One region of the Vibrio sp. THAF190c genome, then DNA from elsewhere that is predicted to be linked to it. Evidence: riboswitches for the same ligand, from Rfam matches in the RefSeq annotation. Region 1 holds a riboswitch; each other region holds the start of a gene.

The links. Region 1 has a riboswitch for thiamine pyrophosphate ahead of thiC (phosphomethylpyrimidine synthase ThiC). Riboswitches for the same ligand answer to the same signal wherever they lie in the genome.
Region 2: it holds a riboswitch for thiamine pyrophosphate, as region 1 does, so the genes downstream of both, thiD (bifunctional hydroxymethylpyrimidine kinase/phosphomethylpyrimidine kinase) here and thiC (phosphomethylpyrimidine synthase ThiC) in region 1, are expected to answer to the same signal.
Region 3: it holds a riboswitch for thiamine pyrophosphate, as region 1 does, so the genes downstream of both, thiB (thiamine ABC transporter substrate binding subunit) here and thiC (phosphomethylpyrimidine synthase ThiC) in region 1, are expected to answer to the same signal.

The regions. Positions count from the first base shown of each region.
Region 1 covers NZ_CP045338.1:3,228,462-3,239,440, forward strand. Annotated here, with positions in the region: gene FIV04_RS14655 (LysR substrate-binding domain-containing protein) at 1-6, shown strand, start outside; gene FIV04_RS14660 (aminopeptidase P family protein) at 211-2,001, shown strand; gene thiH (2-iminoacetate synthase ThiH) at 2,127-3,239, opposite strand; gene FIV04_RS14670 (thiazole synthase) at 3,260-4,027, opposite strand; gene thiS (sulfur carrier protein ThiS) at 4,032-4,286, opposite strand; gene thiF (thiazole biosynthesis adenylyltransferase ThiF) at 4,322-5,077, opposite strand; gene FIV04_RS14685 (thiamine phosphate synthase) at 5,064-6,449, opposite strand; gene thiC (phosphomethylpyrimidine synthase ThiC) at 6,449-8,389, opposite strand; TPP riboswitch at 8,548-8,646, opposite strand; gene crcB (fluoride efflux transporter CrcB) at 8,713-9,096, opposite strand; gene FIV04_RS14700 (multicopper oxidase family protein) at 9,207-10,589, opposite strand; gene FIV04_RS14705 (methyl-accepting chemotaxis protein) at 10,764-10,979, opposite strand, start outside.
Region 2 covers NZ_CP045339.1:239,583-250,561, forward strand. Annotated here, with positions in the region: gene FIV04_RS16110 (methyl-accepting chemotaxis protein) at 1-866, shown strand, start outside; gene thiM (hydroxyethylthiazole kinase) at 986-1,774, opposite strand; gene tenA (thiaminase II) at 1,783-2,469, opposite strand; gene FIV04_RS16125 (ABC transporter substrate-binding protein) at 2,478-3,428, opposite strand; gene FIV04_RS16130 (ABC transporter permease) at 3,472-4,275, opposite strand; gene FIV04_RS16135 (ABC transporter ATP-binding protein) at 4,268-5,047, opposite strand; gene thiD (bifunctional hydroxymethylpyrimidine kinase/phosphomethylpyrimidine kinase) at 5,037-5,897, opposite strand; TPP riboswitch at 6,001-6,112, opposite strand; gene FIV04_RS16145 (hypothetical protein) at 6,451-6,702, shown strand; gene FIV04_RS16150 (MAPEG family protein) at 6,796-7,188, shown strand; gene FIV04_RS16155 (TerC family protein) at 7,287-8,243, opposite strand; gene FIV04_RS16160 (hypothetical protein) at 8,245-8,451, opposite strand; gene FIV04_RS16165 (mechanosensitive ion channel family protein) at 8,818-9,423, shown strand; gene FIV04_RS16170 (winged helix-turn-helix domain-containing protein) at 9,519-10,979, opposite strand, start outside.
Region 3 covers NZ_CP045338.1:2,913,554-2,924,532, forward strand. Annotated here, with positions in the region: gene pmbA (metalloprotease PmbA) at 1-330, opposite strand, end outside; gene yjgA (ribosome biogenesis factor YjgA) at 449-976, shown strand; gene thiQ (thiamine ABC transporter ATP-binding protein) at 1,081-1,785, opposite strand; gene thiP (thiamine/thiamine pyrophosphate ABC transporter permease ThiP) at 1,785-3,383, opposite strand; gene thiB (thiamine ABC transporter substrate binding subunit) at 3,454-4,446, opposite strand; TPP riboswitch at 4,499-4,618, opposite strand; gene FIV04_RS13140 (flavin prenyltransferase UbiX) at 4,662-5,285, opposite strand; gene mpl (UDP-N-acetylmuramate:L-alanyl-gamma-D-glutamyl-meso-diaminopimelate ligase) at 5,325-6,683, opposite strand; gene fbp (class 1 fructose-bisphosphatase) at 6,954-7,970, shown strand; gene FIV04_RS13155 (DUF2799 domain-containing protein) at 8,044-8,394, opposite strand; gene FIV04_RS13160 (gamma-glutamylcyclotransferase) at 8,474-8,821, opposite strand; gene FIV04_RS13165 (translocation/assembly module TamB domain-containing protein) at 8,846-10,979, opposite strand, start outside.

The sequences.
Region 1 (10,979 bases):
AGATAAAAATGACGTACGCCGTTTGCTCTCTTGCGATAAAATGAGTAGCTTAACTGTCGATAGTCCTTTTTGGCTCATCTATGGCCAGTTGTATTCCAGCTCAATTGAAATATCGACCTTGTTCAGTTGACCCATGTCTTACTGTAAGCAGATGGATACAGCGTCCACACCTGAGCATCAAGGAGCGGTAATTTGAAGGAATAAACACAGATGCATAACGATACTCAAAGCCGCGTGAATGCAATTCGCGAATGGCTAGCACAACACAATATTGATGCCCTACTTGTCCCACACGAAGACGAGTACTTGGGTGAATACGTACCGGCTCACAATGAGCGCCTACATTGGCTAACAGGCTTTACTGGTTCAGCGGGCGCTGCTGTTATCACCAAAGACAAAGCTGCAATGTTTGTCGATGGTCGCTACACGGTACAAGTGACAAAACAGGTACCTGCCGAACTTTTCGAATATCGTCACCTGATTGAAGAGCCTGCTCTTGACTGGATCAAAGAACAGCTTGCTCAAGGTGCATCTGTTGCTATCGACCCTCGAATGCACAACTCAGCATGGCTAGATGTTGCACAAGCTAAACTAGCTGGTGACATCGAACTTAAGATCTTAGAAAGCAACCCTATCGATGAATTGTGGAGCGACCGCCCTGCACCTGTTGTTTCTGACATACGCTTAATGCCAACAGACGCTGTTGGTCAATCAAGTGAAAGCAAGCGTAAAGAGATCGCAGAGCTTATGAAAAAAGGGGGAGCTGATAGCGCAGTTATTACAGCTCTAGATTCTATCTGTTGGTTGCTCAATGTTCGTGGCTTAGATGTATCACGCTTGCCTGTTCTGCTTTCTCACGCAATTCTGCATGCTGATTCTAGCGTTGAGTTCTTCTTAGACCCAGCACGCATCCCAGCTGAATTCGCTGCGCATGTTGGAGCGGATGTTACTGTTCACCACCCAGAAGCACTTCAATCTCGTTTAGAAGTTCTAACAGGCAAAAACGTTCTTGTGGACCCAGCAACCAGCAATGCTTGGTTTAAGCTAGTGTTACAAAACTCAGGCGCGAATGTAGTCAGCAAAGCTGATCCATGTCTAATGCCAAAAGCAGCAAAAAATGCTGTAGAAATCGCGGGTATGAAAGCATGTCATGTTCGCGACGGTGTTGCTATGACTCAGTTCTTATGTTGGTTGGATGCAGAAGTTGCTGCAGGTAACCTACACGATGAAGCAACGCTATCTGACAAGTTAGAGGCTTTCCGTCAGCAAGATCCAACACTGATGGACCTAAGCTTTGATACTATTTCTGCAGCCGGTGGTAACGCAGCAATGTGTCACTACAACCATGAGAATCAACCAGAGCCAGGTAAGCTTGAGCTTAATACCCTTTACCTTGTCGATTCGGGCGGTCAGTACCTAGATGGTACAACAGATATCACTCGTACCATTGCGATCGGCCAACCATCACAAGAGATGATCAAGCAGTTCACCTTGGCACTGAAGGGTCATATTGGTGTTGCTCGTGCTCGTTTCCCGAAAGGCACTCGTGGTTATCAGATCGATACCCTAGCTCGTCAGCACCTTTGGGCTGAAGGCTACGACTACGATCACGGCACAGGTCACGGCGTAGGTCACTTCCTAAGTGTTCATGAAGGCCCAGCGAGCATTTCTAAGAAGCAAATTGATGTACCGCTAACCGAAGGTATGGTGCTATCTAATGAGCCTGGTTACTACCGAGCGGATGCCTTTGGTATCCGTATCGAGAACCTAGAGCTTGTGGTTGAAACACCAACTCAAGGTGACTTCCCTGTTCTGTCATTTGAATCACTAACACGTTGTCCAATCGACAAGCGCAACATCAATGTCGATATGCTAACGCGTCCGGAACTAGCATGGCTAAACGACTACCATCAGAAAGTGTGGGATGACATCAGTCCGTTAGTTGATGGTGATGTGAAAGAGTGGCTACGTGCAGCGACTCTGCCAGTAGCACACTCATAAACAGCTAACACCACTGTTGCTAAATATATAAAAAGGCTCTCCATCCGAGAGCCTTTTGTTTTGGGTAACCTAGCAAATTTTGTTTGTTCTGATTTATGTTTCACGTGAAACACTATCTGCATTGATTAACCAGAATAAGCTGAATGCCAATCTCGCCACACAGGGTCAAAACCCTTCGCACGGATCATATCCTCTACCGATGCCGCACTGCGCTCATCACTGATCTCAAACTGTTCCAGCTCAACATCGTCCATCGCGTAGCCCCCAGGTTGAGTTTTCGATGCGGCAGACATTGAAGTAATACCAAGAGGCAATACGTTATCTCTAAACACTGGCGACTCTCGTGTCGATAACGATAGTTCAACTTCCGGGTTCAACAAACGATAAGCGCAAATCAACTGAACTAGCTGCTTATCCGTCATCACTGACTTAGGCTGTAAGGCCCCTTCACAAGGACGCAAGCGCGGGAATGAGATCGAATAACGCGTTTGCCAATACGTTCGCTCAAGGTAATCCAAATGTGCCGCAACATAAAAACAGTCAGTGCGCCACTCCTCCAACCCTATCAAAGCTCCGATGCCAATTTTATCGATACCCGCTTTGGCCAGACGATCAGGTGTATCAAGGCGATATTCAAAGTCGGTTTTGTTACCACGCAAATGGTGTTCGCCATAGGTAGATGGATGATAGGTTTCTTGGTAAACCATCACAGCATCGAGACCTAGAGTTTTAAGCTCTGCATATTGGTCTTGGTCGAGAGGCTGCACTTCCATCGCAAGGTAGTTAAACTGCTCCTTAATCATCGGAACCATTTCACGGAAGTATTTCATCCCTACTTTGGTTTCATGCTCTCCGGTTACCAATAACACACTATCAAACTTCATCGCCTTGATAGCATCGATTTCAGCAGACACCTCATCACGGTCTAGTGTCTTGCGCTTTATGCGGTTCTCCATCGAAAAGCCACAATAAGTGCATGCATTCGCACATAAGTTCGACAGGTACAATGGTATGTACAAAGACATGGTATTACCAAAGCGCTTGCGCGTAAGTGAATACGACAGCTGAGCCATCTGCTCGAGATAAGGCTCCGCAGCAGGAGAAATCAAAGACTTAAAATCCTCTAAGTCACGCTTGGGTTTATTCAAAGCACGTTCAACATCACTCGCTGTTTTGGAATAAATCGACATCGAAATATCATCCCAGTTAAGCTTGTTAAACTGGTCCACGAAACTCATGGTTAATCCTCGTCAATTTGTTAAAGCTCATCTAAGAATGAAGTTAGCGGACTCGAAGCCACTGCGTGCGATACCTTGCCAGCCAAACCGGCCTCATACGCCATTCGACCAGATTCAACAGCTAGCTTAAATGCTTTTGCCATAGCAACCGGATTTCTCGATGCTGCGATAGCCGTATTGACGAGTACCGCATCTGCGCCCATCTCCATCGCGCGAGCAGCATGCGAAGGAGCTCCGATACCAGCATCAACAACAACCGGTACCTTTGCTTGGTCGATTATAATCTCCAAGAAGTCATGAGATACAATCCCCTTGTTTGAGCCGATTGGCGCTCCTAGTGGCATCACCGCTGCACAACCCACCTCTTCGAGTCGCTTACACAACACAGGATCGGCATGACAGTAAGGCAGAACAATAAACCCTTCGCGAACCAATTGCTCAGCAGCAGCGAGTGTTTCGATAGGATCTGGCATTAAGTATTTTGGGTCAGGGTGAATCTCTAGCTTCAACCAATTGGTTCCCAATGCCTCTCGCGCAAGCTGCGCAGCAAACACCGCGTCTTTGGCATTTTTGGCACCTGAAGTGTTTGGCAGTAAACTAACTCCAGCTTCAACCAAGGGTTTTAAGATGTCGTCTTGCTGGTCGTTTACATCTACACGCTTAAGGGCCATAGTCGCGAGTTGAGAACCTGACGCTTGTATCGCTTCAGCCATTAAGTGACTATTGGAGAACTTTCCAGTTCCGGTAAATAGTCTTGATTCAAACTTCTTATCTCCGATATGCAGCATCTCATTACCCCCCTGCTATTGCTTGAAACAGAGAGATACTATCTCCCTCACTAAGTAACGTGCTACCCCATTCACCACGAGGTATCACCGTATTATTGATAGCGAAAACACACCCCATTTCGGGTAACTCAAATTGATGAATGATTTTCTGTAGATCGCTCTGATTAATTATTTGCTGAGGCTGTTCGTTAATGACGATTGTTATCATCTCACTGCTTTCACTTTCGCCTTCAAGGTTTGCTCGTTCTAATATTGTCATTGCTCTTAATTCTCTTTATAACCTGTAACCCAGTGCTAACTGCAAACCTGACAGCTGCTATCTTTTGTTATTGCTAGCTTCTGCCATTGCATTTTCAAACCATCAAATAGGTGCAGTTCGTTTGCTTTGACGTGAAATTTGCCTGTCGCAAGTTTTTGAATAGCGGCCAGTGCTTGGTAGTTACCCATAGTCCCAACCACCGGACCTACAACACCAGATTCGCTGCACTTCTGTGTCTGTTTGAGTTCATCAAATGGATACAAGCATCGATAACAAGCGGCTGATTGTTGTGACTCTTGGTGGTCAAATACAGCGAACTGTCCCTGCCATCCAATAGCAGCAGCAGAAACAAGCGGGGTGCTTTGCTCAAAGCAGGTTTGGTTTATCAATTGCCTTGTCGGCATGTTGTCACTACAGTCCAAGACCACATCAGCCAACATAACCTCAAGTGAAAGCTGACTGGGTTCTAAACGCTTATTGATAGTACGTACTTGCACCATAGGATTGAGTTCCGCTAATTGCTTTGCTGTTGCACTGGTCTTAGGCGTGCCTAGGTCTTGTTCACGATATATGACTTGCCTTTGTAAGTTACTGCTCTCAACAATGTCATCATCCACAATCACGAGTTTTCCGACACCTGCGGCAGCCAAATACAAACAAACGGCACTGCCTAGCCCTCCACAACCAATTACCAAAACATGAGATTGGCCTAGCTGTGCCTGCCCATTCTCACCCACTTCAGGTAATGACACCTGACGCTGATAACGCAGGAACTGTTTATCGTTCAGCACAGGCTATCCTCGGTTCACTCTGATTGTGTTTGGAAATCACTTCTTGCTGCGCGCCCATTAGGCTGGCAAAGAAGTTAATCACCGACTGTGGGTCGCTCGCTAAGGTAATTGCACGAACGACAGCAAGGCTCGATACCCCACACGCCCAAACTTGGTCAGCATTGCTTTGGTCAATACCGCCGATTGCAACGGTTGGAAAGCCTAATTGTTGCTTGGTGCTCTCTCCAGTGATGCCATATGGAATGGTATCGATAAGCTTCTGATACAGAGCTAAGCGAACTAACCCTTGTGGCTTAGAAGGCATCTCTTTGGTGGTCGTTGGGAAGATATGGCCTAAGGCGATGTAGCTTGGATGAATCTGCACGATTCGTAGCAATTCATAATAACCATGCGTAGACAAACCAAGGCGTACTCCAGCTTTACTTAACTGCGCTAGGTTTGATTCCTCGATATCTTCTTGGCCAAGGTGAACACCATAAGCACCATGCTTAATTGCCAGTTTCCAGTAATCATTAATGAAGACTTGCGCATCGTATTGACGCCCCAATTCGATCGCTTTCTTCACTTGTTGCTCGAGGTCTGCTTGTTGTGGGTTCTTAATCCGAAGCTGAATTGTATTGATACCCATAGGTAAGAGACGTTGAATCCACGATACATCATCAACAACCGGATACAGACCTAGGCTAGGTTTGGTCAGTGTGGCAAAACTAACGCTTTCACCTTGAGCAGACCAGCCAACTTGAATACCTAAACGCTCATCTTCAAGAACAGGGGTTGGAAAAGCACTAAACTCAAATGCCCATGCCTTAGCAACATGATTTGAAGATATTGTACGAGTATTAAAAGCCGATGTTTCACGTGAAACATCCCCTGCCGGAGACATCATCGCGCGTGCTAGAGTTAACGCATCCTCGATCGGAAAATCGAGTATCGATAGAGTCACGAACCAAGCCAAATGCAATTCTGGATACAAATGCTTGGCTAGGTGTGGATCAACCGAAAGTGCTCTAACTTCATTATTTATAGGGTGACGCCAGATATCTAATTGACTGGAATTCTGAGCATCTCTCGAGTCTCTATCTGGAATACCAATGAATATGTCGGTTGACTCCTGATGACGACACTCTCCAACACTCAGCCTAGAATGATAGTAGAGCGTGTAATCTAAGGCGCTAGAAGCCTCAACATCAGAGACAATGTCAGTTGAAAAGCTAGTAGTGTGTTGGTCATGAATGAGCTGTATCGATTGAGTTGGGCTCACACCCAACTCAACGTTTTCGATAGTAAAACCCTGCTCTTTCGCCAACAACAAACATTGCTGAACTAAGCCAGTTAGCTCAATCAATGATGACGGAATAAGGATTTTGTTCATTAATCGGCAACCTCTGCACTAGCGGCTGGATGATAGAGCTCAGACCCTGTTTCACGGAACTCTTGCGATTTTTGACGCATCCCCTCTAATGGGTCATCCAGCATCTTGATCGATATCGCTTGGTCAGCAGCAACCTGCTCTGTATCTTTGGCATATTCGCGTACCTCTTGCGAGATCTTCATCGAACAGAATTTAGGTCCACACATAGAGCAGAAATGGGCAACCTTACCTGACTCTTGTGGCAAGGTCTCATCATGGAAAGCTCGCGCCGTTTCAGGATCGAGAGAAAGGTTGAATTGGTCTTCCCAACGGAACTCAAAGCGCGCTTTTGACAAAGCGTTATCACGTACTTGTGCACCTGGGTGGCCTTTAGCGAGATCACCAGCATGAGCAGCAAGCTTATAGGTAATCAGACCGGTTTTAACGTCTTCTTTATTTGGTAAACCAAGATGCTCTTTTGGTGTCACATAACAGAGCATGGCACAGCCGTACCAACCAATCATGGCGGCACCAATACCCGAGGTAATATGGTCATATCCTGGTGCAATATCTGTCGTCAATGGACCTAGAGTATAAAACGGCGCTTCATGGCAGTGCTCTAACTGCTCGTCCATGTTCTCTTTGATCATATGCATTGGTACATGGCCCGGCCCTTCAATGATTACCTGAACATCATATTCCCAAGCGATCTTGGTCAGCTCACCCAACGTGCGAAGTTCAGCAAATTGAGCTTCATCATTAGCATCAGCAACTGAACCCGGACGCAAGCCATCACCTAGCGATAGAGCAACATCGTACTTAGCACAGATCTCACAGATCTCTCTGAAGTTGGTGTATAGGAAGCTTTCTTTATGATGAGCCAAGCACCATTTAGCGATGATTGAACCGCCTCGCGAGACGATACCCGTTACGCGCTTGGCAGTCATAGGTACGTAACGAAGTAATAAACCAGCATGAATCGTAAAGTAGTCAACACCCTGCTCAGCTTGTTCAATCAGAGTATCTCGCATCACTTCCCAGTTTAGATTCTCAGCAACACCATTAACCTTCTCTAGTGCTTGATACATAGGAACCGTACCGATCGGCACTGGGCTATTACGCAGTATCCATTCGCGCGTCTCATGAATATTTCGTCCAGTAGAGAGATCCATTACGGTATCGCCACCCCAGCGAGTTGCCCATACTAGCTTCTCAACCTCTTCCTCAATAGAAGATGACACGGAAGAGTTACCGATGTTTGCATTGACCTTTATCAGGAAGTTTCGACCAATAATCATTGGCTCAGATTCTGGGTGATTAATATTGGAAGGGATAATTGCGCGGCCTTCAGCGACCTCTTTACGAACGAATTCAGGAGTGATGTCTTTAGGCAGATTAGCCCCAAAGCTCTGTCCTGGATGTTGCTGAGTTAATACTTCATCACGGTACTGAGCTCTGCCCATGTTCTCACGCAGAGCAATGTATTCCATTTCTGGAGTAATGATGCCCTGACGAGCATAATGCATTTGAGTTACACACTGACCATCTTTAGCACGTCGAATACGTGGTAGATTGCCGTAGCGAAGCTCATCTAAGGTCTCATCTTCTAGGCGTTCTTTGGTGTAAACCGAACTCACATCATCAAGTAGTTCAGTATCAGCTCGTTCTTCAATCCAACCCTCTCGGAGCTTCGGTAAGCCATTGTAAAGATCGATTTCGTGTTCTGGGTCAGTGTACACACCCGAAGTGTCATAAACGCGAATAGGCTCATTAGGCTCAAAGATTGGCGCCTCTTTGGTGCCACCTATTAGGCTATCGGCTAAAGAGATCTCGCGCATAGGGACACGAATATCGGCACGAGAGCCTTCTACGTAAACCTTGGTTGAATTTGGGTACGGCTGTACCGAGAGAGTTTCTATAAACTGTTTTGCTTCCAGTCTCGCTTGCTTGCGATTCGACATAGCATTTTTCCTTGCTTCGTTATTCTAGATAATAAATTCGGATAAAAATGCTTGGCGGAAAGATGCGACAAGAGGAGCTGAGCATAGACATACCTAAGGCAGGTAAAAACGGTCTATTGCTTAGCTTATTGATAGGTCTGCTAGAGAGAATTCCAGCAAGGATATCTTCTCTTGTTCCCTTCGCAGGTATTAACCTGATCAGGTTCAACGGATCCCGAATGAACGGTCTCAGCCTTATGGCACTCCGACAAGTGAATTCAGTATATAAAATCGGCTTGGTTAAACCAAGCCGACCTGTGTGATTTAAATACGAATCTGGAAAACTAACTCTTAATTAGCAACTGAAAGCCAATCCAAGCTGCCGAAATACTCAATACCACATTCAAAAGAACATTGAGTCCCATCTTAAAAAAAGCGCCCTGCTGCATCAATAACACGTTATCCATAGAGAAAGTGGAGAACGTTGTTAATGCACCTAGAAAGCCTAACCCAATGATCTGACGCCACGGTTCAGTTGCTAGCATCTCATTTTCGAATGCAGCGATCAGCAGACCCATAATAAATGAACCGACGACATTTACCGTCAGGGTGCCGTATGGAAAACCACGCCCTAGTAGCACGACACACAACTCAGATATTAGGTAACGAGAACACGCACCAAATGCACCGCCAATGGCAATAAACCCCAAAATTGAAAACTGACCCATAATTCCCCCACATAAGACTTAAGGATATTCTAGCCTCACTCGATTTTTTTTCGAGATAATTTAGTGAATAAATTACTTGGATAAACTTTAAGATTAAAAAGTTACAGGAGTCACTTTACCTCAATGTAACCCATTAAACCTGTCTTCATATGTTCAATGACATGGCAGTGATACATCCAACGGCCTGGGTTATCAGCAACAAACGCTGCCTTAGCGCTGCCATTCTTACCAAGCAGAACAGTATCTGTATGGAATGGCTCTTCGACTTTTTTCCCATCCAATTCAAGTACGGTAAAGGTATGACCATGAATATGGATCGGGTGGTGATACTGAGTCACGTTCTTGAGATCGAAAATGTATGTCTTTCCTAACTCTAACGTCGCAAGTGGCTCAGGAATATTATCCTTACTCATCCCTTCCCATGCGCGCTTGTTCGTCAGCCAGAATTTAGGCATCGACTTGCCATCTTTTCCTGTCGGACTGATCGCTCCTTCCCACTCAAACAGAAAATCGATTTCAGTGGCATTCTCGAGGTCTAGATTAGGAACCGGGTTGAGTGGTAAAGAAGGTAATGTCTGCTCAGATGGTAAGTTCGAGTCCACGACTTCTAATGAACATAATGAAAATGGAAAACGTCCTTTCATCTGCAAGACATTTATAGTGGTACCTTTAGTCGGAGCCACAAATCCAATATCCACTCGCATTCCCGGACCAATCTTATGTTGTGTCAATCGATAAGGCGTTTTGACAGGGTTGCCATCGATAGCAATAACCCAAGCCTCCACACCCTCTACCGCAATAGGATAGGTAATCGTATTGTCGACATTAGCGATTCGCAGGCGTGTTGTGGCATGTTGCTTAATTTGGTAGTTCGGCTCATGAACACCATTCACACTACTCCACTCCCCAGGGGTGCCCATACGAGCACTCATTCGTGGGATCATCAGGTCCTTCCACTGCCCTTGCTTATCAAGATGCCAATGTTTAAGCATCAGTGGTAACTCTTCATCAAAAGCAACGGGCTGAGACTCTTCAACAATGATCAGCCCTACTAACCCCATTCCTAACTGTTTAACGCTATTCATATGTGGGTGATACCAGAAGGTGCCCGCATCTGGTGGAATAAACTCATAAACAAAGGTCTCTCCAGGCATGATTGGAGGCTGACTTAGGAACGGCACGCCATCCATTTCGATCGGGATTCGTAAGCCGTGCCAGTGGATTGTGGTTGGCTCTGCGAGCTTATTGGTAAAACGGATAACAACCTTCTCACCTTGACGGCAGCGAATGGTAGGTGCTGGTATTTGCCCATCAAAGCCGAGTACTTTAGTCGTATACCCTGGAACGAGCTCAGCTGTTGCAGGCTCTGCCGTCAGGTCGTATACGTATCGTCCTTTTTCATCGACAGATTGAGTAACACTACAAGCAGGCAAGATTGATAGCGCTGATATAGCAATAGAAGACTTAATAAACTGACGACGAGAAATATCCATACTGTTTTACTCTTAAATTAACCTGCGCAAAATGTAACAGATTATTAATAACAATTCTCATTACGACGCTAATTTTGAGTCTTAGGTAGCCTTGTCTGTTTGTTTCTTCACTGAATGGTACAAATAAAAAAGGAGACGTCTCCGTCTCCTTATAAGTAGCATTTTCAGTCCAATCTATTGAAGCTTAAAGCGATCAACAATCGCCAACAACTGCTTATTGCTATTGGTCAGTTGAACTGTGCCTGCGGTGGCTTGAGCGCCGTTGTCAGTCAGTTCATTCACCATCCCCTGAATCGTTGTCATGTTACGACTAACCTCATCAGTTACAGCACTTTGTTGGCTCGCTGCCGTAGCGATCTCAAGGCCGAGATCATTAATACGCACGATCGA
Region 2 (10,979 bases), on a different replicon from region 1:
CCATCGAGTCGCTGCGCGATATCGTTCAGCAAGTAAATGCTTCCAGCTTACGCATTGGTGAAATGTCAGAGTCACTCGACAGCGTGACCACAACGGGTTCAAACAACGCGTCGCGACTCAATGACGAAATCATCAACATCTCATCAGCGGTGTCTCAGCTTGCATCAAGCACGTCTGAGATCGCATCTAGTGCTAACCATGCCTCTGAAGTGGCAAGCCAAGCGACTTCAAACGTTGCTATGGGTTTAACAGAAGTAGACAAAACCCTGCAAGAGATTGGCCAAGCTGACGAGCAAATGCAGCTTAGCAGCCAGAAAGTGAGCGATTTACATGCTGAGTCGATGAACATTGGCGCAATTTTAGAGGTGATTCAGGGCGTAACCGAGCAAACAAACCTGCTTGCACTGAATGCTGCGATTGAGGCTGCGCGAGCTGGTGAACAAGGTCGTGGCTTTGCCGTGGTTGCAGATGAAGTACGTACTCTAGCGAAACGTACTCAAGAGTCTGCTAGCCAGATCAATGATTTGATCACCTCATTGCAGCGCGGCGCTAAAGACGCTCTCGAGTCGATCAAAGAGAGCCATGGCACAGTATCTCAAGCTTCGACGCAGGCGCAGCAGGCCTCTCAAAACTTGCATGTGATTAACCAACATATTCAAGATCTTAACCAAGCAAATAGCCAGATTGCAGCTTCGGTCGATGAGCAAGATAGCCTAACTCGCTCTCTAGGTGACAACGCTCAAGGCGCGAATACCGTCGCCCAGAGTAACCAAGAATCTGTAGCTAAAATTTCGGAAGCGGCGAGCGATCTTACTGAGGTTGCACACCATCTTAAGAGCCAAGTTGACCGCTTTAAAAGCACCTAGCTTGCGCCGCAGCCACAGCCAATTGGATATATCTCAATAAAAATAGCCCCGAGTTGTTAAGACTCGGGGTTATTGTTTTTGGCTTCAGAGAGCTTTTAAGCTGCGAGTAAAACTGTAAGCTAAGCTTTCAGCTTTAGACGAGCAGTAAGCGTCTCTTCGTCCATTTGATACAGGGCGTCGAGGATATTTAATTGCAGGCTACCTGGTCCTTGCGATTGCTCTGCTGCAATTTCGCCAGCAACGCCAAGTACCGCAGCAGCAGCCAAACCGCTATTATCACCAACCGCAGCAAATGCACCAGTGAGTGCAGACAGCGTACAACCCATACCCGTCACGTAAGGCATCATGGCGTGACCGTTGTTCAGTTGCGTCACCGAGTCCGCAGTTACGACATAGTCAGTCTCGCCAGAAATCACCACGCTTGCGTTGTATTCAGCCACAAGGAACTTGGCTGCGCCTACTGCTGCCTCACTGCTATCTAGAGCATCAATACCTTTGCTTTGAGCTTGTTCACCCGCTAGTGCAATAATCTCTGAAGCATTAGCGCGAATAATTAAGCGGTCTGCCTGTTGAGCAATACGACGCGACGTGTCGGTTCTAAGCTGGCTCGCACCACACCCTACTGGGTCAAGCACCACGGTTTTTCCATTCGCATTTGCTTGCTCAACAGCAAAGTCCATGCGCGGCGTCCAAACACTGTCTAACGTACCAATATTGATCACCAATGCGCCTGCAAAAGACATCATCTCAGCCATTTCCTGCTTTGAGTGTGCCATGATAGGTGACGCGCCCAATGCCAGCAGTGCGTTCGCACTGTTATTCATAACCACATAGTTGGTGATATTAACCACCAATGGTTTCTGTTCTCGAACCGCTTGCAGAGCGCTTGTGATCTGTTCAATAAGCATAAAGACCTCTAGTTAATGTTGGGTAATACAGCATCGCTTGCATCAAGTCCTTGCTGCCAAAACGCCACTTCCATGCGTGTCGCCGTCTTAAAGATGTGAATCAAGTTCTGTCCACGTTGGCTATTGATATCAATTTCCGCCAATAGTTGGTCGAAATACTCAGCTCCTGCCGCTACGCCACTTTGGAACTCTTCGCCACCATACAACTCAATCCAGCTGCGGTATGGATTACCTTCCAAGACTGTTTTAGGATCTTCCAGTAGTGCTTTACCAATCACAGCATAACCGATAGAACATGGTGCCAGTGCCGCGTAGAGATCAACCAAATCGCCCGTCATGCCGGCATCCAGTACATAACGTGTATACGCCACAGTACCAAAGTCTTCCGGCTCGTTTTCTAGGTCCGACTCAGTCAACCCCCACTGCTCACAATAAGTCACGTGATGACCAATTTCAGAATCCAACAGTGCATGTACACTTGGCAATGCACGACGCATATCCGCCAGTGTATTAGCTTTGTAGATCGCTAATGCATAAGCACGGGCATACTGCTTTAGAAACAGAAAATCTTGTTTTAGATAATGTAGAAAACACGGCTGAGGCAGAGTACCTTGCGCCAGCGTTTGCACAAACTCATGCTCGGTGTAGTCCTGCCAATCTTGCTGACAAGCTGTGATTAAATCTTGATATTTCATGATGTTCCTTATTCGAACGTCGGTACGTAGTCAGCCGCTTTTGGCAGTGATTTGATGATGCCTTTGTCGTACATGAACTGTGCGTAATCATCGTAACGCTTATGATCGACTGCCGATGGGCGAAGTGCAAAACGCGTTAGAGTGTCGTTCCATGCACGCTGGTTTAGCTCGTTGTTAAGAGTGTCTGGCGAGTAAGCAACAAACTGTTTCCAAGATTCGGTTGGGTGGTTCACGATGTAGGTCGTCGCCTGCTCTAGCGCTTTGTTGAACGCTTTGATCGCGGCTTCATCACGTTTGTTAGCATTCGCAACAAAGATCAGCTCATCGTAAGCAGGTACACCGTGCTCTTCTGGGAAGAAGGCTTTTGCCTTGTAACCTTCAAGTGCTAGTTGGTTGGTTTCAAAGTTACGCAGGCCGCCCCAAATCGCATCTACTTTGCCAGAAGCCAGAGATGAAGAGAGTGCCCAACCCACATTGATGGTTTGAACGTCAGTAAATGCCACGTTTTCCTGCGCTAGCATAGTGCCGATCGTCGCTTCTTCGTTACCTGCGATTGCGATACCGATCTTCTTACCTTTAAGATCGGCCAGTGAATCATTCTTGCCATTGTCCAGAACCATTAGCGTGTTCAATGGTGTTGCGATAAGCGTAGAGGCTCTCACTAATGGAAGACCTGCTGCTACGTCGATCGTTAGACTCGGCTGGTATGTAACAGCAAGATCAACGCGCCCCGCGGCAACTAGCTTAGCGGGTGTACTTGGGTCTGCTGGTTCTTGAATTTCAACTTCTAAGCCCTGCTCTTCAAAGTAACCACGCTCGTGTGCAATCACGATCGGGCCATGGTTCGGGTTTACAAACCAATCTAGCATCAGCGTTACTTTAGTTTCATCTGCCATAACATGACCTGAAACCAACGAAGCCATTAGAGCAGCAGCGCTCATAAATTTACTGTTTTTCACGATTAACCTTTCCTTTTGAACTTTCTATTTTTATAGATTTTGTTTAGTTGTGGCTTTCCCAAGGGATCGCCTTTTTGAGTAATTTGTCTGTGACAAAGTAGAGTGAGATAGAGAGCACAGCTAAGATAAATAGCGCAGCAAACATCTCATCAATAATCATTCGAGCGTTAGCTTGTAGCATCAGGTAGCCAAGCCCTTCACTTGAACCCACCCACTCACCGACAACCGCACCAATTGGTGCAATCACTACAGCCACACGCACACCTGATGCCAAAGTCGGCAGTGCCGCTGACAGCTGAATATGACGTAACCTTTGCCATTTAGTGGCGCCCATAGTTTGAGCCAGATCGAGATAGCCACGCGGGGTATTGCGCAGTCCGTCGTAGCAGCACGTAGTCACTGGGAAGAAAATAATGATCGCTGCCATCACAACCTTGGAGGCGATACCGTAGCCAAGCCACAGCATCAGAACCGGAGCGATTGCAAAGACAGGAACAGCCTGACTCGCGATAAGAATAGGCAGCAACCAACGTTTGAGCGGTTCGAATAGCAACATTTGCAGTGCGAAGAACAATCCCATCGATAAGCCAAGTAGCAGCCCCAGCAGGATCTCTTGAGCAGTAACCCATGTGTGCTTCAACAACACGTCATAGCGTTCAATCAGCTTGTTAAACACTTCCATCGGAGCTGGCAGAATAAAGCTAGGCATTTCAAATACCACAACCACCAACTGCCACAGACCCAGAATAATTGCGGTGCTTATCACGACACGCAGTAACGGGCTCATAGAGCGATCCTTATGGTTCGATACCGATTGAGGCTTGGTTAGCGCTTCGGAACTATGCATAGTCTTGCTCCAACTGCTCTAATATTTTCTGCTGAATGCTCGCGCACTGACCATCTATGGTTCTTGGGGGTAATGTTGTCGGAACTTGCAGTGATTGAGCAGATGCGGGTGAACCTTGCAACACGTAAAGGTTGTGTGCCAAGCGCACCGCTTCTTGTGGATCATGAGTAATTAAGACCACGGTCTTATCTTGCAGCAAGTGAGCCGCTAAGGTTTGCAGTTTGTGCCTTGTTACCGCATCTAACGCGGAGAAAGGCTCATCCATCAATACGATAGGTTTGTCTTGCATAAGCGTTCGCGCTAACGCAACACGTTGACGCATGCCACCAGACAGTTGTTGCGGCATAGCATGAGCATAATCAGCAAGCCCAACCGATTTCAGCAAAGACAAAGCTCTTGCGTGGTTGTCTACATCGCTCGAAACACTTTCCAAGCGTTGGGTGTCTTTCCCAGCAAAGCGCTGGCTTAGACATACGTTATCAATCACCGATAACCAAGGCAGCAGCAGATCTTGCTGTGCCATGTAGGCAACTTTGCCCTCTAGCGATTGACCATCACTCGTCTTCACGACACCTTGCCACTCGATGCTCTCACCCAATAGACCAGCGAGATAACGTAAAATGGTCGTTTTCCCGCAGCCACTTCTGCCCAATAAAACGGTCCATTGAGATGCAGGAATCGATAAGCTCAGGCCTTGCAACGTCGACTGTTGGTTATCGAGATAACGAATGCTGGCGCTGGTGATTTCAACGCCAAGAGATTTAGCGGACATCAGCATGACCTGCGTAGAAGTGATTCACAGGTCCGTGCCCTTGACCGACATTTAATTGATCTGCGTGGGCAATCGCTTCCGATATATAGCGCTTACCAAGCTCAACGGATTGAGTCAGCTCATTACCCTGTGCAAGGTAAGAGGCGATAGCAGAAGAGAGCGTGCAGCCCGTGCCGTGAGTGTTCTTAGTTGGGAAGCGTTTTGCGCTGATAAGTGCAGTGCTTGCTGGCAAAATCAAAAGGTCATTGCTGTTTTCGTCTTGCTCTAAGTGTCCACCTTTCAACAGCACAGCTTTCGCACCCAACGATCGCAGCTCTTCAACCATGTCTTGCATGTCGGCTTCGCTTGCAGGAACAGGTTTCCCTGTCAATGCAGCGCCTTCCGGCAAGTTAGGTGTAATGATGTCTGCAAGTGGAATAAGTGCTTCTTTCAAGGTGCTGATGGCTGACTGCTCAAGCAACAAGTCGCCACTGGTCGCAACCATTACCGGGTCAATAACTAGGTGTTTAGGTTGATATTGCTTAATCTTATCCGCTACAACCTTGATGATGTTTGAATCTGCCAACATGCCGACTTTAACTGCGACAACATTCAGGTCGCTGAATACCGCATCAAGCTGGCTTGCAACATGATCTAATGGAATTGGAAAGATGGCTGAAACGCCTTGTGTATTTTGCGACGTGATCGCGGTGATCACTGAACACGCAAAACTACCTGTCGCAGACATGGCTTTGATATCGGCTTGAATACCTGCGCCGCCGCCACTGTCTGAACCCGCAATGGTTAACACAATCGGAGTGCTTGAAGAAATGGACTGAGTGTCGATTTGCGTGCTGGAATGCTGTGTCATGGTCGCTCCTACCATCTAAAAGACGTAGGAGAACTGAACTAAAACCGAGATAGCTGGCACCAGAGATCGAAAAATCGATGGAATGAAAGTCGGTACCGCATAGGTTTTAGTATCAATAGTTCCCTACGCCAGTACTAACTGAATCAGGTTCAACGGGTCTCGAAATTCGATCTCAGCAAATACAACACGGTGTAATTGCCCCCCGACTATTTGCATCCATACTAACAGCACTCTTGAGAGTGAGGTAATAATTTTGCAGATTATTATTGACTAAAGCGTGAACGAAAGCGTTTTCGTCCACAAACTCGACAGTTTTTGGGGATTGAAAAACATCCAATTAAAGAGTGGTACCGCCGCAAATTGTCCAAAATAGTTTACCTAACCTAACTGCTGCATTACGCTCCAGAGTAAAGCGAGCTGAACTCTACAAACCATTGAACATAGTTATATATCTATAAAACGTTTTATAAACACAATTGATAATACATTGCATCTAGAGTATAAGCATTTGTTAAGTAAAGATATGTACTGATGACTAAGCGGTGGATATAGAATGGAAATTAGAAGTGCCAATATATGGATTAAACTGCGTGAGCAAGGGTTCACTCGTTTTGTTATAACGTCGACTGTTAGATCCTTTTTAATCGCTGGGTTGCTGTTGATGGCGACGAACTTCATCCTAGGAGCAGAAGTGACGCTGGCTAATACACTGCAAACGCTACTCACAATACTCGTCTCGCTCGGGGTGAGCTTTACTCTAATTTGGTTCTACGTAAAACACAGATACCAGTCGCAGTCAGTTTAACTGAGACACACAACCTACAAACCGACTAGACTATAGCTTTCGCACACTGATTTATCTGACTTAAGACTGAATACCCAATACAAGGACGGTAGATTGAATACTCTGATTTATTGCTTAATTGCAGCTGCCCTACTTCCCTATCTAGCGAAAATCCCGGTGGCTATCGCCATGAACAAACTGGGTGGCTACGACAACAATCATCCACGTGAGCAACAGGCGAAATTGCAAGGGTTTGGAGCTAGAGCACTTGCCGCGCACCAAAATGCGTTTGAGTCTCTCATCGTATTTTCAGCAGCGATACTTCTTGCCGTAGCAACGAATACTGTCGACGAGAGCGTGCAGTTGTTTGCAATTCTCCATATCGGTTTTCGAGTGGCTTACCACATTCTGTATCTGGTCAATATTGGTGTTATGCGCTCGGTCTGTTGGGCGGTTGCGATAGGCAGTTCGTTTTTCATTATGGGGCAGTGTGTCCAAAGTTTATAAGCATGACGCTGTTCGTTGATGGAAAGATCTGTAATCAGTTGAAGTGAACCTGTACGTAAATGTAACCATCCATGGTATTTCGGCTTTATTTGACAACCTTAACCCACGCGATCCAATACGGCAGGCTTTAGTCTGTGAGAGATGTAAACCACTGGCTCTGACCACAGTGAATCAAGCTCTTCAACATATTGTGCGCCAGTCATTGGGCGGCTATATGGGTGAACTTTAGTTCGAGAAATACTTCGAACATCACCGACTGCATCAACATCAACTATATAACCGCTGTCATTGCTGCTCCCACGATTAGGCTTAGAGAGCCTTAAGCCAATCGGTGCACCTCCCTCCGGTGTCGGTGGAGTTGTAGAGTTCTGCTTGTTCAAAATGATATGCAAAACTTCCTGTAGCAAACCAAAAGCGAGTACGACATAGATGTAGCTCTTATCCAGCTCGATCCCTACTCCTTCCAACATAAGAACGACACCAAGCATCACTAAGAAAAGCAGTGCCAGTAGCTTCAAGCCGGGGTGTTTGGTGATGGTGGTTTGAATAGCCTCTGCTAGTAGCACCATGATGACAGCTGACACAACAATCGCGGTTATGATAATCGTGACTTCGTCCACCAGTGCAACCGCTGTAATCACAGAGTCAAAAGAGAACACCGCATCAACCGCAATAATCTGCAACACAACCAACATCAAACTGCTGCTGTTGGAACGTGGTTGTTTGACTTTCGGTTCCGTAAGCCACGCTTGCAATTCATGTAGGCTCTTTAACAACAAGAAAGCGCCCCCAAAAATCAGAATCAGATCTTTTCCTGACCAAGCCCAGCGAGAAATCGATATGAGTGGCTCTGTCAGAGTCATCAGCCAAGACACTGAGAATACTAACCCGATTCGCGACAACACCGCCAAGCTGATGCCTAGGTTACGCACTCTTCTTTGTAAGCGTTTTGGTAGGTCTTCAACCAAAATCGAGATGAAGATGACATTATCGACACCAAGGATAACTTCTAACAATAGTAAGGTTCCAAATGCCACCATATAGTCTGCAGTCATACTATGCGCCCCCAACTAAATGTTGAATCACGGCAAGCAAGAGCAACGCACCGACAACGACGCCTACAAGAAAACGGGCGATTGAGCCAACTACTCTACGATTGCTTGACGAATAAGTAGAACCACTCCCAACCAAAACTGGAATAGAGCGAATCGGATCAGCTGCTGACCATAGGATGATGAGTTGTGTGATAAATAGCGTCAGCATGATTACGCAGTCTCCGCATTACGCGATAACGTCAGCTTTTGTCTGCGCTTTTTGTAGGCATAGATGTATAGCAATTTGATAACGATGATGGTCATGGTTGGCCCCGTAGTGATTGAAAGGCCGCTCATTCTACGAATTGAATGATATCAAGCATCAGTAAAGGCTTATCTATCGGTTATTGAAATATAAAATAAATATAAAACAAATAAAATCAGAAAGTTATTGATAGTTTTTATCTCTACAACACTGATTTTTCATCGATCACATGGGCGGTAATGACAAGGAAATAATAAAGTTATAAGCAAACTCTGATGTGTTTCTCGCTTCAAGGGCACAAAATATTGCTCCTAAATGAAAGAGGTCAATATGCCAATCTATCTTACTCAACTCATCGAAACGCTACGCGAATATGACATTATACTCGCGCTGCTTTTTGTCCTTTTTTACTGGCTATTTAAACGCTTTATCTCGGCAACAATCACTAATCTAGCAAAAATGAAGTCGGTATCTTCTACACGGACGGCATTCATTATTCGTTGCTTTAATATTTGTTGTTTTATATTGCTGTTTGCCACTTACATCATCGTTAGCGGGATTGGCTATGGTAACTTCACCATTTTCATCTCTTCGCTCGTTACAGTATTTGGTGTTGCATTTATCGCGCAGTGGTCAATTCTAAGCAACATTACTGCGAGTTTTTTAATCTTCTTCGTATTCCCTTATCGAATCGGGGACTCAATCGTGGTGGCAGATGGGGATGGTATTGAAGGAAAAATTCTCGAGATAAAAATGTTTCATACTTTAATTAGGCACCCAAGCGGCAACCTAATCACCTACCCGAACTCTTTGCTTCTTCAAAAGAGTGTCACAAAGGTGATTCGCAAAAATACTCAACAGACAGATAAAACTGACAAGCACACCAGTCAAGTGTCACACAAAGACAAAACTAAGCCGAAAAGCATTGCTGTATAACATATCAATGCCATGGGGCATTTTGATGAGATCCAATAGACCTAAAAAAGCCCTGACTATTCAGGGCTTAGTTTACATACCATCGAGAGAGTTGATTAGTTGGAAGTGCTGTTGTCTTCCTTAATCACCTGCAATTGGTCGATCAGAGTATCTAAGTTACTGTCAAAAAACAGAGGCCCCGCCAAGGTCAGCGCCATTGGTGACGAGGTATTTTGCGTAGCTTGTAAATACAACTCTTTAGCACCACTGGTATGCCCTCTCGCTTCCTCTGCCTTAGCCATCAACAGATAGGTCAATGAGGTGTGCTGATTGTAAGGGATAGACAGTAAAATCTTCGATGCCTTCTCAGGATCACTTTCTGACAGTGCGAGTATCGCGTTCGCTTCACATACTCTAGGGTTTTTGTCTTTCTGCAACACTGTCTTCAAGGCAGATGAATACTGTTTGTTTAGCTCCTCGATACGCTTACTCTTATTGTCTTCATCCCGTGTAAATGCCGTCATAATCTCACTGATATAGCTCACCGAAATGGTATAAGCATTATCAGGGGCGTATTCGCGCGCTTCTCTGAAATGTTCCAACGCCACATCAAATCCACCTTTGTTGTACAAGACACCTGTCGCAGACATCAATGATAAGATCGCTTGTTCATCTCTCGGGAATATTGAGACGTTCTGCTGTAACTCATCCTCTGGTACCTCGATGTACATCGCACGTAACAAGTCATCAATCATCGCAGGGAACGTCTCATGGAAACGTCCAAAGTTGGTCGAATATCGACGGTTCAAATGAGTCTGACCCGATACTCGATTGTGGTATTTCATTAACAATCTAAGCTTGCTTCCATCACGACTCATCGCTGTAGAGAAGTTAAACTCCGCAGCCGCTAACCGTCGATGCTCTTCCGATTTCACTACGCGAATGTTGCTATAGAAACCAACGTGTTCAATGAATTTGATCACCATTCCATAGAGTTCGGGCCGAGACTTCACGTCTTCACTTACATTCAAAACCGCATAACGAAACTCATAATGGCTCAGGTGATTTGCATGTTGTTGAGTCGATGAATCGCTCTCATCTTGTTGATAGGAAATTAAAATGACAAATTGCGCAACGATCACCACTATCAAAAGAGCAAAAAGGAATACTAACCTATTTGGTTTCGGCGGTGTCAGCGTCATTTTCTCACTAATACGACGCCCAGCGATGGAAAACTCAGGTTCACTGCTCATTTCTTCACTAGCTTCTGGCTTTTGCACCGCAATTTTTTCGACTTTTACTTCACCATCAAATCGGTAACCACGCTTTGGTACCGTAATAATGTAACTTGCCTCATTTTCACTATGCTTCTTGAGTACTTTCCGTAGCTCAAACACCGCTTGAGTGACGACTTGATCGGTTAATACACTGCCATTCCAGACCTGTTCAATAAGCTCATCCCGGCTATGTGTTAACCCAGGATTCATACATAGAAATTCAAGTAACTTTGCCAACCGATTATCAATCGTGATCGACGTATCCCCAAACTGGATCTGTCCTTCATTTGGTACAAAACG
Region 3 (10,979 bases), 310 kb from region 1:
TTTAGGAGCCGGTCCCGCGTGAGGATCTTCGGAGGTGTATTGAGCGATATCTAAAGCCGCAGCTACGGTTTGGGCAATCGCCTGTTCGCTCAAATCAGATGTAGATGCACTGCCTTTTTGTTGGCCGCGATAAACAGTAATACCAAGGGCACCATCACTATTAAATTCAACGTTTTCAACCTCACACATTCGTGTAGAGACACTCAAACCCGTTGATTTAGTAATAGCAACCTCTGCAGCATCCGCACTGACTGAAGCCATATCTAACGCTTTTGCTACCGCTGCTTCTAACTCAACACGTTGCTGAGCGACTTGCTGTTTTACATCCATATCTATTCTATTTTTGAAGGTCAATATTACGTAGGATAACAAGAATTTCGCTTTCTCCCCAAGATTCTTGCTAAAATAGCGGATATATTCGATTGAGATAGTGATATAGGCAGAAAAGATGGCTCGCAAAAACCAAAAAGCCCCATGGGAACCAGAAGAAGAAATCATCTGGGTAAGTAAGACGGAAATGAAAGAGGACATGGAAGCGCTACAAAAGTTGGGCGAAGAGCTCGTAGAACTTAAGCCTTCTGTACTAGAGAAATTTCCTCTGTCTGAAGATTTGGCGGAAGCGATTAAAGATGCACAACGCTTTAAAAATGAAGCGAAACGTCGTCAACTGCAATACATCGGTAAAGTGATGCGTAACGAAGATCCAGAGCCAATTCAGGCGGCTCTAGATAAGGTTCGCAACAAACACTCTCAAGCAACGGCCGAGCTGCACAAGCTTGAGCAATTGCGCGACCGTATTGTTGAAGACGGTGATGCGGCTATCTCTGAAGTAGTTGAAGCGCACCCTGAAGCAGACCGTCAGCGTCTACGTCAACTGGCGCGTCAAGCAAACAAAGAGAAAAAAGCAGGTAAGCCAGCGAAAGCGTACCGCGAGATCTTCCAAGTTCTTAAAGAACTTAAGCAAGACGAGCTATAAGACTCATCACGCGATCAAAAAGGCCTAGCTTCTGCTAGGCCTTTTTGATATCTGCGTATTTACTACCAAACTGCATTGTAGGACCCGTATTTTAGAACTAGGGGTTACTCACCGGCTCGGACAAAGGCAGCCAGTTCAGGCTGGGAATGCTGAGCAGTGAGCGCATCTATCGCATCCGCCACCAACACCTGTCCTTTAGCCACAAAGGCAAATTTATTAGCAATACTGCGAGCATCTCCCAAATGGTGAGTCACCATGATCACTGTAATGTTGCGCTCAGCCGCGAGCTGCTTCACCAAGGCTAACATTTCTTCTCGCAACAAAGGGTCCAGTGCAGAGAAGGGTTCGTCTAACAACCAAATAGGGTGTGGTTGTACAAAGCATCGAGCCAATGCGACACGCTGACGCTGTCCGCCAGAAAGATGCTCCGGCAATCGGTCAAGATACTGATCGACACCGACCTGCTCTGCCGCTTGTTGTACTTGCTGTTGCTGCTCTTTGGTTAATTTAAGGCCGGGGTGTAGCCCTAAGCCGATATTCTCTCTAACCGTAAGGTGCGCAAACAAATTGTGCTCTTGGAATAACATAGCAAGTGGACGCTGGTAAGCATCCAAGCCAACAAGCGATTGACCGGAAACTGAAATAGCCCCTGATGACGGTTCAATGAACCCAGCAATCAATGCCAACAATGTCGACTTACCTGCACCACTCGGCCCCATCAAGGCAACAACATCGCCCTGTTCAGCCATAAAATCAAAATGAAACAGCTCCTGATGATAGTGGTAATCAACATCTTGCATCACTAACATTAGGCACCTCTCTGGTTAGATGTTCGAGTAAATAAGAATTCAATTAAACTGAAGCTGCCAACGCTCAGGATCAGCAAGCTCACTGAAACCACAGCCGCAGCCTCCATCTGATAACTGCCTAGTAACTGGAATAGATACAGAGGGAGAGTTCTGAAATCGGCACTGCCAAACAGCGCAATGGCACTCAGGTCACCCATCGACAACATAAAACTAATCGAGAAAGCCTGCGCCATAGGTTTACGCAGAGCTCGCCACTCCACCAGCTTAAACCGGTGCCAACCTTTCATACCTAAACTCGCGCACAAATACTGATATTGCTGAGCAACGTGCAGCATCGGCTGAGCTAAATTTTTGATCACATACGGGAGCGCCATTAAGCTATTAACGGCAATCACAACAAAAAAGGCTAAGCTAAACACATCAGTGATTGAACGCAGCAACAGAAAGATTCCAGTGCTCACCACTAAGCCGGGGGTTACCAAAATAATGGTGCCAATAAGTTCAATCTTATCTGCGCGAAATGTCTTGTTTTGCAAGCGCCATGCTCGACTGGTCATCAAAATAGCCACTCCAACCAAAAGCGCAATCACACTCGCGCTAATCGCTACTTTCAGTGAGTTAAATAGCGCTAGCCAAAACGGTTCACTGGTTAACACCGCCATCGCTTCACTGTTTAAACCACCCACAATGACCATCAACAGTGGCGGTAAAACCAGTAATGAGGCTACGATGATCCAAAAGCTATCCCAAGCTTTTGACCTATAGGTGTCCTTAACCAAAAACTTAGCTTCAGACAGTTGACCAACGCTTACAGAAACAGGCTTAGAAAGGCGTTGAATACTCACCGCTAATACACCACACAGTAGCATCTGCCAGATCGCTAATAGAGCACCAGCTTGAAGATCAAAATCAAATTTAATCGCTTGATAGATAGCAAGCTCGATAGTTGTCGACTTAGGACCGCCTCCCAATGCCATCACAGTCGCAAAACTGGTAAAGCAGAGCATAAAGACTAAACCACACACATGCGGTAACTGTTGCTTAAGACGTGGCCATTCAACCCACTTAAATTTATCCCAGTGACTCATTCCAAGGTGTGCACATAGCTTGTGTTGCTCCACCGGAACCGTATCCAATGCTTGTAACAACAATCGACTTGCATAGGGCAAATTGAAAAAGACATGCGCAAGCAAAATGCCATTCAATCCATAAATGGAGAATGGTAGCTCTACATCAATAGCTTGAAGCAGTTTTGCCAGCCAACCACTATTGCCATAGATAGCTAAGATACCAAAGACACCGACCAACACGGGCAGAACCAAGGTGGAAGCAAAAAGTCTTAGCAGCAGAGAACGCCCTGGGAACTGGCGGCGAGATAAGGCATGAGCCACAGGAACTGCAAATACGACGCTCAATAACATGGATAGCGTCGCTTGGTAAAAACTGAATTTGGTAACGTGCCAATAGTACGGATCAGACCATACTTGGCTGATATCAAGAGAAGGGGCATTGCTAAGCAATGCCCCTACCGATGAAACCACAAAGGCAGTAATGGTCAATGCGACCCAGATACCCACCTTAGGTGTATTCTTTAACATAAAGAGTGATTGTCTCGATGTTTAGCCCCTAATTGAGATAGAGGCTTAATGCCCTACGTTGGGCACTCAATTAAAAAGTCAGGGCGTTTTGCCACTCACGAATCCATGGCTTACGCTTCTCAGCCACTTCTTCAGAAGTAAAGCTCAGAGATTTCTTAGGCATCGTCAGTTGCTCAAAGCCTTTTGGTAGCTCGACATCCGTCACTGGGTACATCCAGTTGCCCGTTGGCATCGCCGATTGGAATTCGTCACTTAGAATGAATGCCATAAACTCATCTGCTAGCTTCTCATTATCGCTGCCTTTCACTTTTGCTGCCACTTCCACTTGCGTGTAATGACCTTCAGCAAAGTCAGCAGACGCGTACTTAGTGTCGCTTTCAGCGATGATGTGGTAAGCCGGTGAGGTCGTGTATGAAAGCACCATATCTGACTCGCCCTCAAGGAACATTGAGTAAGCCTCAGACCAGCCTTTGGTGACAGTAACGGTTTTCTTGGAAAGCTGTTTCCACGCTTGAGTTGCATCGTCGCCATAAACCGACTTCATCCACAGCATCAGACCTTGGCCTGGTGTTGAAGTACGAGGATCTTGGTAAATCACCTTGAGATCATCACGCTGCTCAACCAACTCTTTCAAGCTCTTAGGTGGGTTTGATAGCTTTTCTGTGTTGTAGATAAATGAGAAGTAACCGAAATCATAAGGAACAAAGGTGCTGTCGTCCCAGCCATTAGGTAGCACAACAGAAGAAGTATCGACGTTGTGTTCAGATAGTAGGCCTGTTTTCTTAGCTTCCGCCATTAGATTTTGGTCAAGACCAAGCACAACATCGGCTTTGCTATTGCCACCCTCTAGACGCAAGCGGTTAAGAATTGAAACACCGTCTTCCAGCGCAACAAAGTTCAAGTCACAACCACATTTCTCTTCAAATGCTTTCTCGACAGCAGGACGCGGGCCCCAGTCTGCAGCGAAAGAGTCATAGGTATAAACAGTTAGAGTATTATCGGACGCTAGTGCGGAAAAAGAAGCTGCTGTAGTAACAGCAAGAGTGGTTAATGCAAATTTCACTGGACGCTCTCCATGGTCTGAGCGGCACAGGCTTGAGGGAGGACAATGGAAAAGTACTGCCTAACTCAATTCCTACGCCAGCATTATCTGGTTCAGGTTTACGGGTCCCAAGTTGATACTTGATCTCAGCCGCCATTCATAATTTGAATGTTTAGCTCCCCGATGAGTGAGCAGAATTGTAATTGTATTTTAACCAATAAGCTACAAAGTTCGCCTTAATGGCGCTGATCGTAGCCCCATCTTGGTACTAAACCTTGCTCGATACCTAGGTGGTCAAGAATACGAGCCACCATGAAATCGACGAGGTCATCGATCGATTTGGGCTGATGATAGAAACCAGGAGCGGCGGGCATGATGGTCACTCCCATAGTCGAGAGTTTGTGCATGTTTTCCAAGTGTAGCGTCGAGAATGGCGTCTCTCGAACCACTAACAGTAGTTGGCCGCGCTCTTTCATGACGACATCTGCAGCGCGTTCAATCAAGTTGTCAGACATACCATGGGCAATCGATGCAACACTCCCTGCCGAACATGGACAAACCACCATCTGCTTCGGTGCAGCAGAACCTGAAGCAACAGGAGAGAACCAATCGTCTTTACCACACACAACCAAACGCTCAGGGTCGCAATTTAGGTGTTTAACCAATGCTGCTTTGGCCGCATCGGGACCAGAAGGCAGTTTGAGATCATGTTCAGTTGCAAGTACCACTCTGGCGGCTGACGATATCAACAGGTACACCTGATAGTCAGCGGCGAGTAGGCACTCTAGTAAGCGCAAACCATATGGGGCACCAGAAGCGCCAGTGAATGCGAGGGTAATCGCTTTACTCTGTTTGGTCATGATCTCTTGTACTTCTTAAATCGATTAGAACGCGTGTATTTAACCTTTGGCCGCCAATCCATCAAGTAATTTCTGATGAATACCACCAAAACCACCATTGCTCATCACCAAAATTTGGTCACCAGGTTGCGCTTGCTCAACAATACTTGCGACTAAGGCATCTAGGTTGTCACTGACAACAGCGGGCTGATGACAGGCTTCTGCGACATCTTTAACCGACCAATCGATGTTGTCTGGTTGGAATAAGAAAGTGCTGTCTGCTTGTTTTAATGAATCGGCAAGGGTTTCTTTGTGAACGCCTCGTTTCATCGTAGCAGAGCGAGGCTCTAATACGGCGATAATTTTGTTATTGCCGACCTTATTACGTAAGCCACCCAAAGTTAGTTCAATTGCAGTTGGGTGATGCGCAAAATCGTCGTACACCGTTACTCCAGCAACTTCCCCTTTTAGCTCTAAACGACGCTTGGTATTGATAAACTTCGCCAAAGACTCACATGCTAGATCTGGAGTCACACCAACATGTCTTGCAGCTGCGATCGCCATCAAGGCATTATTGACGTTATGATCACCCACCAGCGGCCAATCAACCTTTCCGACACACTCACCTTGGAAGAACACGTTAAACTGCGAGCCATCTTTGACTAGCTTTTCCGCACGCCAATCCGCCTCTTCACCAGCAAATTCCGTTTCACTCCAACAGCCGCGAGACAATACATCCTCAAGAGCACGGTCTTGCTGAGGAGCGAAAATTCGCCCATTGCCTGGAACAGTACGAATCAGGTGGTGGAACTGGCGCTTAATCGCTTCAAGATCGTCGAAAATATCCGCATGATCAAACTCAAGATTGTTCATCACCAAAGTGCGAGGATGGTAGTGAACAAACTTAGAACGCTTATCAAAAAAAGCACTGTCATACTCGTCAGCTTCAACAACAAAGAACATACTCTCACCCAATCGAGCAGAGATACCAAAGTTGCCCAACACCCCGCCGACTAAGAAGCCCGGCGCATAACCACAATCCTCTAAGATCCATGCCAGCATGCTAGCCGTTGTGGTTTTACCATGAGTCCCAGACACCGCTAGAACCCAGCGGTCATGCAGTAGGAACTCTTGTAGCCATTGAGGTCCCGAGGTGTATTTGAGGTTGTTATCTAGTACATATTCAACACAGGGATTGCCACGGCTCATCGCATTGCCAATCACCACCAGATCAGGCCTTGGCTCTAGTTGGCTTGGGTCAAAACCTTCAATGATTTCGATGCCTTGCGACTCTAATAGTGTGCTCATTGGCGGGTAAATATTGGCATCACAACCTGTCACTTTGTGACCTAATTGACGAGCTAACACCGCTGCACCACCCATAAAGGTGCCGCAAATTCCTAAGATATGAATATGCATATATCGCTTCCAAAAAACGGGGCAAAAAGACTGATTTCTTAATCAAGATTATGTGCATTTCTTATCATGAATCGCCCAACAAAAGCGAGCCACAATGCAAAACAAATTTAGTCGACATTCTAAGTGAGATCTGTGTCGCTTACTTCATTACCATTAAAAAGATCTAAAGCTTAGAATTTACGTAAGCGACTAGATGAATAATGCCCACTTAAGAGGCAGCCCAATAGCGCTTGAATCCCCCAATTATTCAGAGAAGTTTAAGGAAATAACATGTCTGAGATGCGCACCCTTGGTGAGTTCATTGTTGAGAAACAAAGTGACTTTCCCCATGCAAGTGGTGATCTATCATCCCTTTTATCGTCGATCCGTCTTGCTGCGAAAATCGTTAACCGAGAAATCAATAAAGCGGGTCTTGTCGACATTACTGGTGCTGTCGGCACCGACAACGTACAAGGTGAAGCACAACAGAAGCTTGATCTTTACGCGAATGACAAATTCAAAGCAGCTCTGGAAGCTCGTGACCAAGTATGTGGTGTAGCGAGTGAAGAGGAAGACGAAGCGGTAGCATTCAACAAAGAGTTGAACAAAAACGCTAAGTACGTGGTGCTAATGGACCCACTAGATGGTTCATCAAACATCGATGTGAACGTGTCTGTGGGTACGATCTTCTCTATCTACCGTCGTGTATCACCTATTGGTACGCCACCAACCCAAGAAGACTTCCTACAGCCTGGTAACAAGCAGGTTGCAGCGGGCTACGTAATCTACGGCTCTTCAACTATGCTGGTTTACACAACCGGTAATGGCGTGAACGGCTTTACTTACGACCCATCGCTGGGTACTTTCTGTCTTTCTCACGAAAACATGATGATCCCAGATGAAGGTAAGATCTACTCAATCAATGAAGGCAACTACATTCGTTTCCCAACGGGTGTGAAAAAGTACATTAAGTACTGCCAAGAGAATGAGCCTAGTGACAACCGTCCATACACTTCACGTTACATTGGTTCTCTGGTATCGGACTTCCACCGTAACCTGCTAAAAGGCGGTATCTACCTGTACCCGAGCACGCAAAGCCACCCGAACGGTAAACTGCGTCTTCTATATGAGTGCAACCCAATTGCTTTCATCATGGAACAAGCAGGCGGCGTAGCTTCTGATGGTGTTCAGCGTATTATGGACATCAAGCCAACAGAACTACATCAGCGTGTACCATTCTTTGTTGGTTCAAAGAACATGGTAAACAAAGTAGAAGAATTTCTTGAGCTAAACCGAGATGAAGCTTAACGCTTAGTTTGTTCAGATACTGAAAAGCCAGTACTCGCGTACTGGCTTTATTGTATTTAGACTTTGGGAAGGTTTAGCGAAGATCAAACTTCGACTGCGCACCACCTTCAAACTTAATACGGAACCACTTATCGATGTCATCACAGATACCATGGTATTGCTCACCCTTACGACCCAATGATCTTGGGTTTTGAGAGCAATACTCGATTCGACCAGCTTCGTAACCTTTGTCATAAGCCGCATAAAGTTCAGAATCAATTGGGGATGCTGCTGACTTAGATAACGTCGCTTCATCTTTTTTTGTGTATCCCTTCATCGCAGTTTGCTCACCAAACAACTGCCAATCATCGACATTCGATGTGGATGGCGGAGATTGCGCACAACCGAAAAGCACGATAGAAAACACCAATACTAGATATTTCATAATTTCCTCCTACTAGAAAGACTCATTGAGACTCTAACTACTACGTCGGAACTGTACTCCTGGCTCATACTTCAAACGCTTATTCTCGTTTACACCAGTCACCAGAAAGAATCTCTCGTTGCTCAGTTAAATCAAACTGATACAAATAAACCCACGCTAATCCAAATATAGTCTCAATTTGTTCACGACGGTACTCAATAGGTACATCTTCGAGCCGATCGAGCGAAGCCAAAACATCGTCGTTGACTATATAGACCTCCCCAACCACTTTTTTCTTTCCGAAAATCATGCCTGGATATCGACCCAAATCGTACAGTGCAAATTGAGGTGGGGTTATCCAATCACCTAACTTCTTACTCTGCTTTAAAAAATGGTGGTTATGCTGCCCTTTTCTCAGCGTCCCATACACAAACACGAGGTGTGACATTACTAATCCCATTCCATCAAACAATTATTCAAACTCGAATTGATAGAGTAGGTCTACCGCGCTGTCTACGCCAGAAACCGCTTCTACGTACAGGTCCTGCATCAAACGATAACGCACCGTGAATTCACCCAAAGAGTCGAAGATACCAACACCGTATTTCACTTGTAAGCCTGGAAGAATGTAGCCGCTTACCGTGACTTGTGAATCTTCACCTGAGCCTGCGGTATCAAGCTGAAGATCTTGAACACCAAAGGCCTCACCAATCTCTCCCACCACTTTACCGCTTTTAGCTAAACTCAGGCCGATTAAAGTTGTAGTCATCGAGCCGCTGCCCGCCTCACCATCGATATCTTGTCCACGAAGCAAGTAAGACAATGCGTTGGCTTGTGGCATCGAAGGATCGGAGTAAATGTCAATTTTTGGCTCTGTTGCTGGGCCTGTCACTCTAACCCCCGCCGTCACATCATCTTGTGTATTGTCAGGATTTCGAATCGCATTGATCGCGACATAAGGTTGATCTGGCGGACCATTCATTAGGATCTTGCCCTCTTTGATGATCAGGTCCTGTCCAAATGATTGATAGGTACCATCAACGATGTTGACTTCACCGGTAATGAACGGCCCTTGGTCTCGCTGAGCGACATTCAACTTACCCACTAGGTCACCCTCAAGTCCAAACGCTGCAAGTTTAAAGTCATCACCAATCGAAATATTGATATTGGTTTCGACATTAAACGGAACTTTAGTTTCGCCTTCAGGTTGCAGATCTTTATTGAGGATCACCTGATCAGAAGAGACACCAACGGCACTTGGCGGTAACTCTTCAACAACAATACGTCCCCACGGCAATGAAATATCACCAGTAATACGCGCAAGCTTTGGAGAGACATCTATCGTCATGTCTGGCACAACTTTTACTTTAACCATTGGCGGCACATCGACCATCAAGTCATCCGCAAACACTCGCACCTGAGTGCTCCACGCTTCAAGATCTTGCCATTGCCCTTTACCTTCAACGTCCAACTGACCGTCAGGGGTAACAATCGCTGCATCGAGATTGGCACTGTAACCATCAAAGTCGAGCCCAATGCGACCGTCTTTGATATCCACAGGCGTGATATCTCCCTTAACTTGCATGTCATCGACCACAAATGAGCCGAAGACTTGCGGGTGCATCAATGAGCCTTGTACCTTAAGATCGCTCGACAAATTGGCTTGTAACAGGCTGTATTCACCTAACAGTGGAGCTAAGAAATCAAGATGGAACGTACTGAGTTGCAGCGCCGCCTCAACTTGCTTATCTTCAACAACTACATCAGGCAGAACCAAGGAACCACTCAGGTCTCCGTTATCAGTCACGTCAAGTAGCCAATCAGCCTCAAGTCGATTGTCTTTTAGCTTGGCATTTACTTTAATGCTCTCCCAACCTAATGTGATCGACTCGCCCGCATCTTGAATGACTTGCCCTTTTGGCAGTTCAACTTGAGCACTAACTTGAGGTGCCAGTTTCTCATCCCATTTAGCCTCAGCTTGCACATTGACTGAGCCTGTTAGCTGTGTTGCCTTAGGGATAAACTGTTTAACCTGTTCAAAGTCAAAATCAGTAATCGCAAGCTTGACCGCACCAGATTTACCCGCTCGAATATCTTCGGTTAAACAAACACTTGAATCAGCTTGCAACCAACAGTGTGCCGCGACATCCGCAAACTGCTTATCGATATCCGCTGTGATAGTCACGGGCTTCTCAAGTCGCCATGGCCCCTGCTCCGTTGAAAGCGTCACGCGCTCCAGTGCACCTTTCCAAATCATTGATGGCTTCTGAACCAATTCACCTGAGATAGCGAGGCTGGTTGATACGATGTCGGAAACAACATCCAGAGTGAGTTTGTGACTCTTCTCACCACCATCCACTTTTAACTCAACACTTTCCACCTTCTGTTCTTGGTAGCTGATGCCATTAGCTTTAAGCACAATATCTGCTTGAGGTGCTGGCAACGGCGTTACAGAGCCATTCAGAGCTAAACTATCGAGTGTCGCTTCGTCTTTCCATTTAACGCCATTAATGTTCAGTCCTAAATCAACATTTGGCTCTTTCATAGGCCCCGATAGTGCGATATCACCGACCAACGTACCTCTCAAGTCAGGGACACTTTTCACC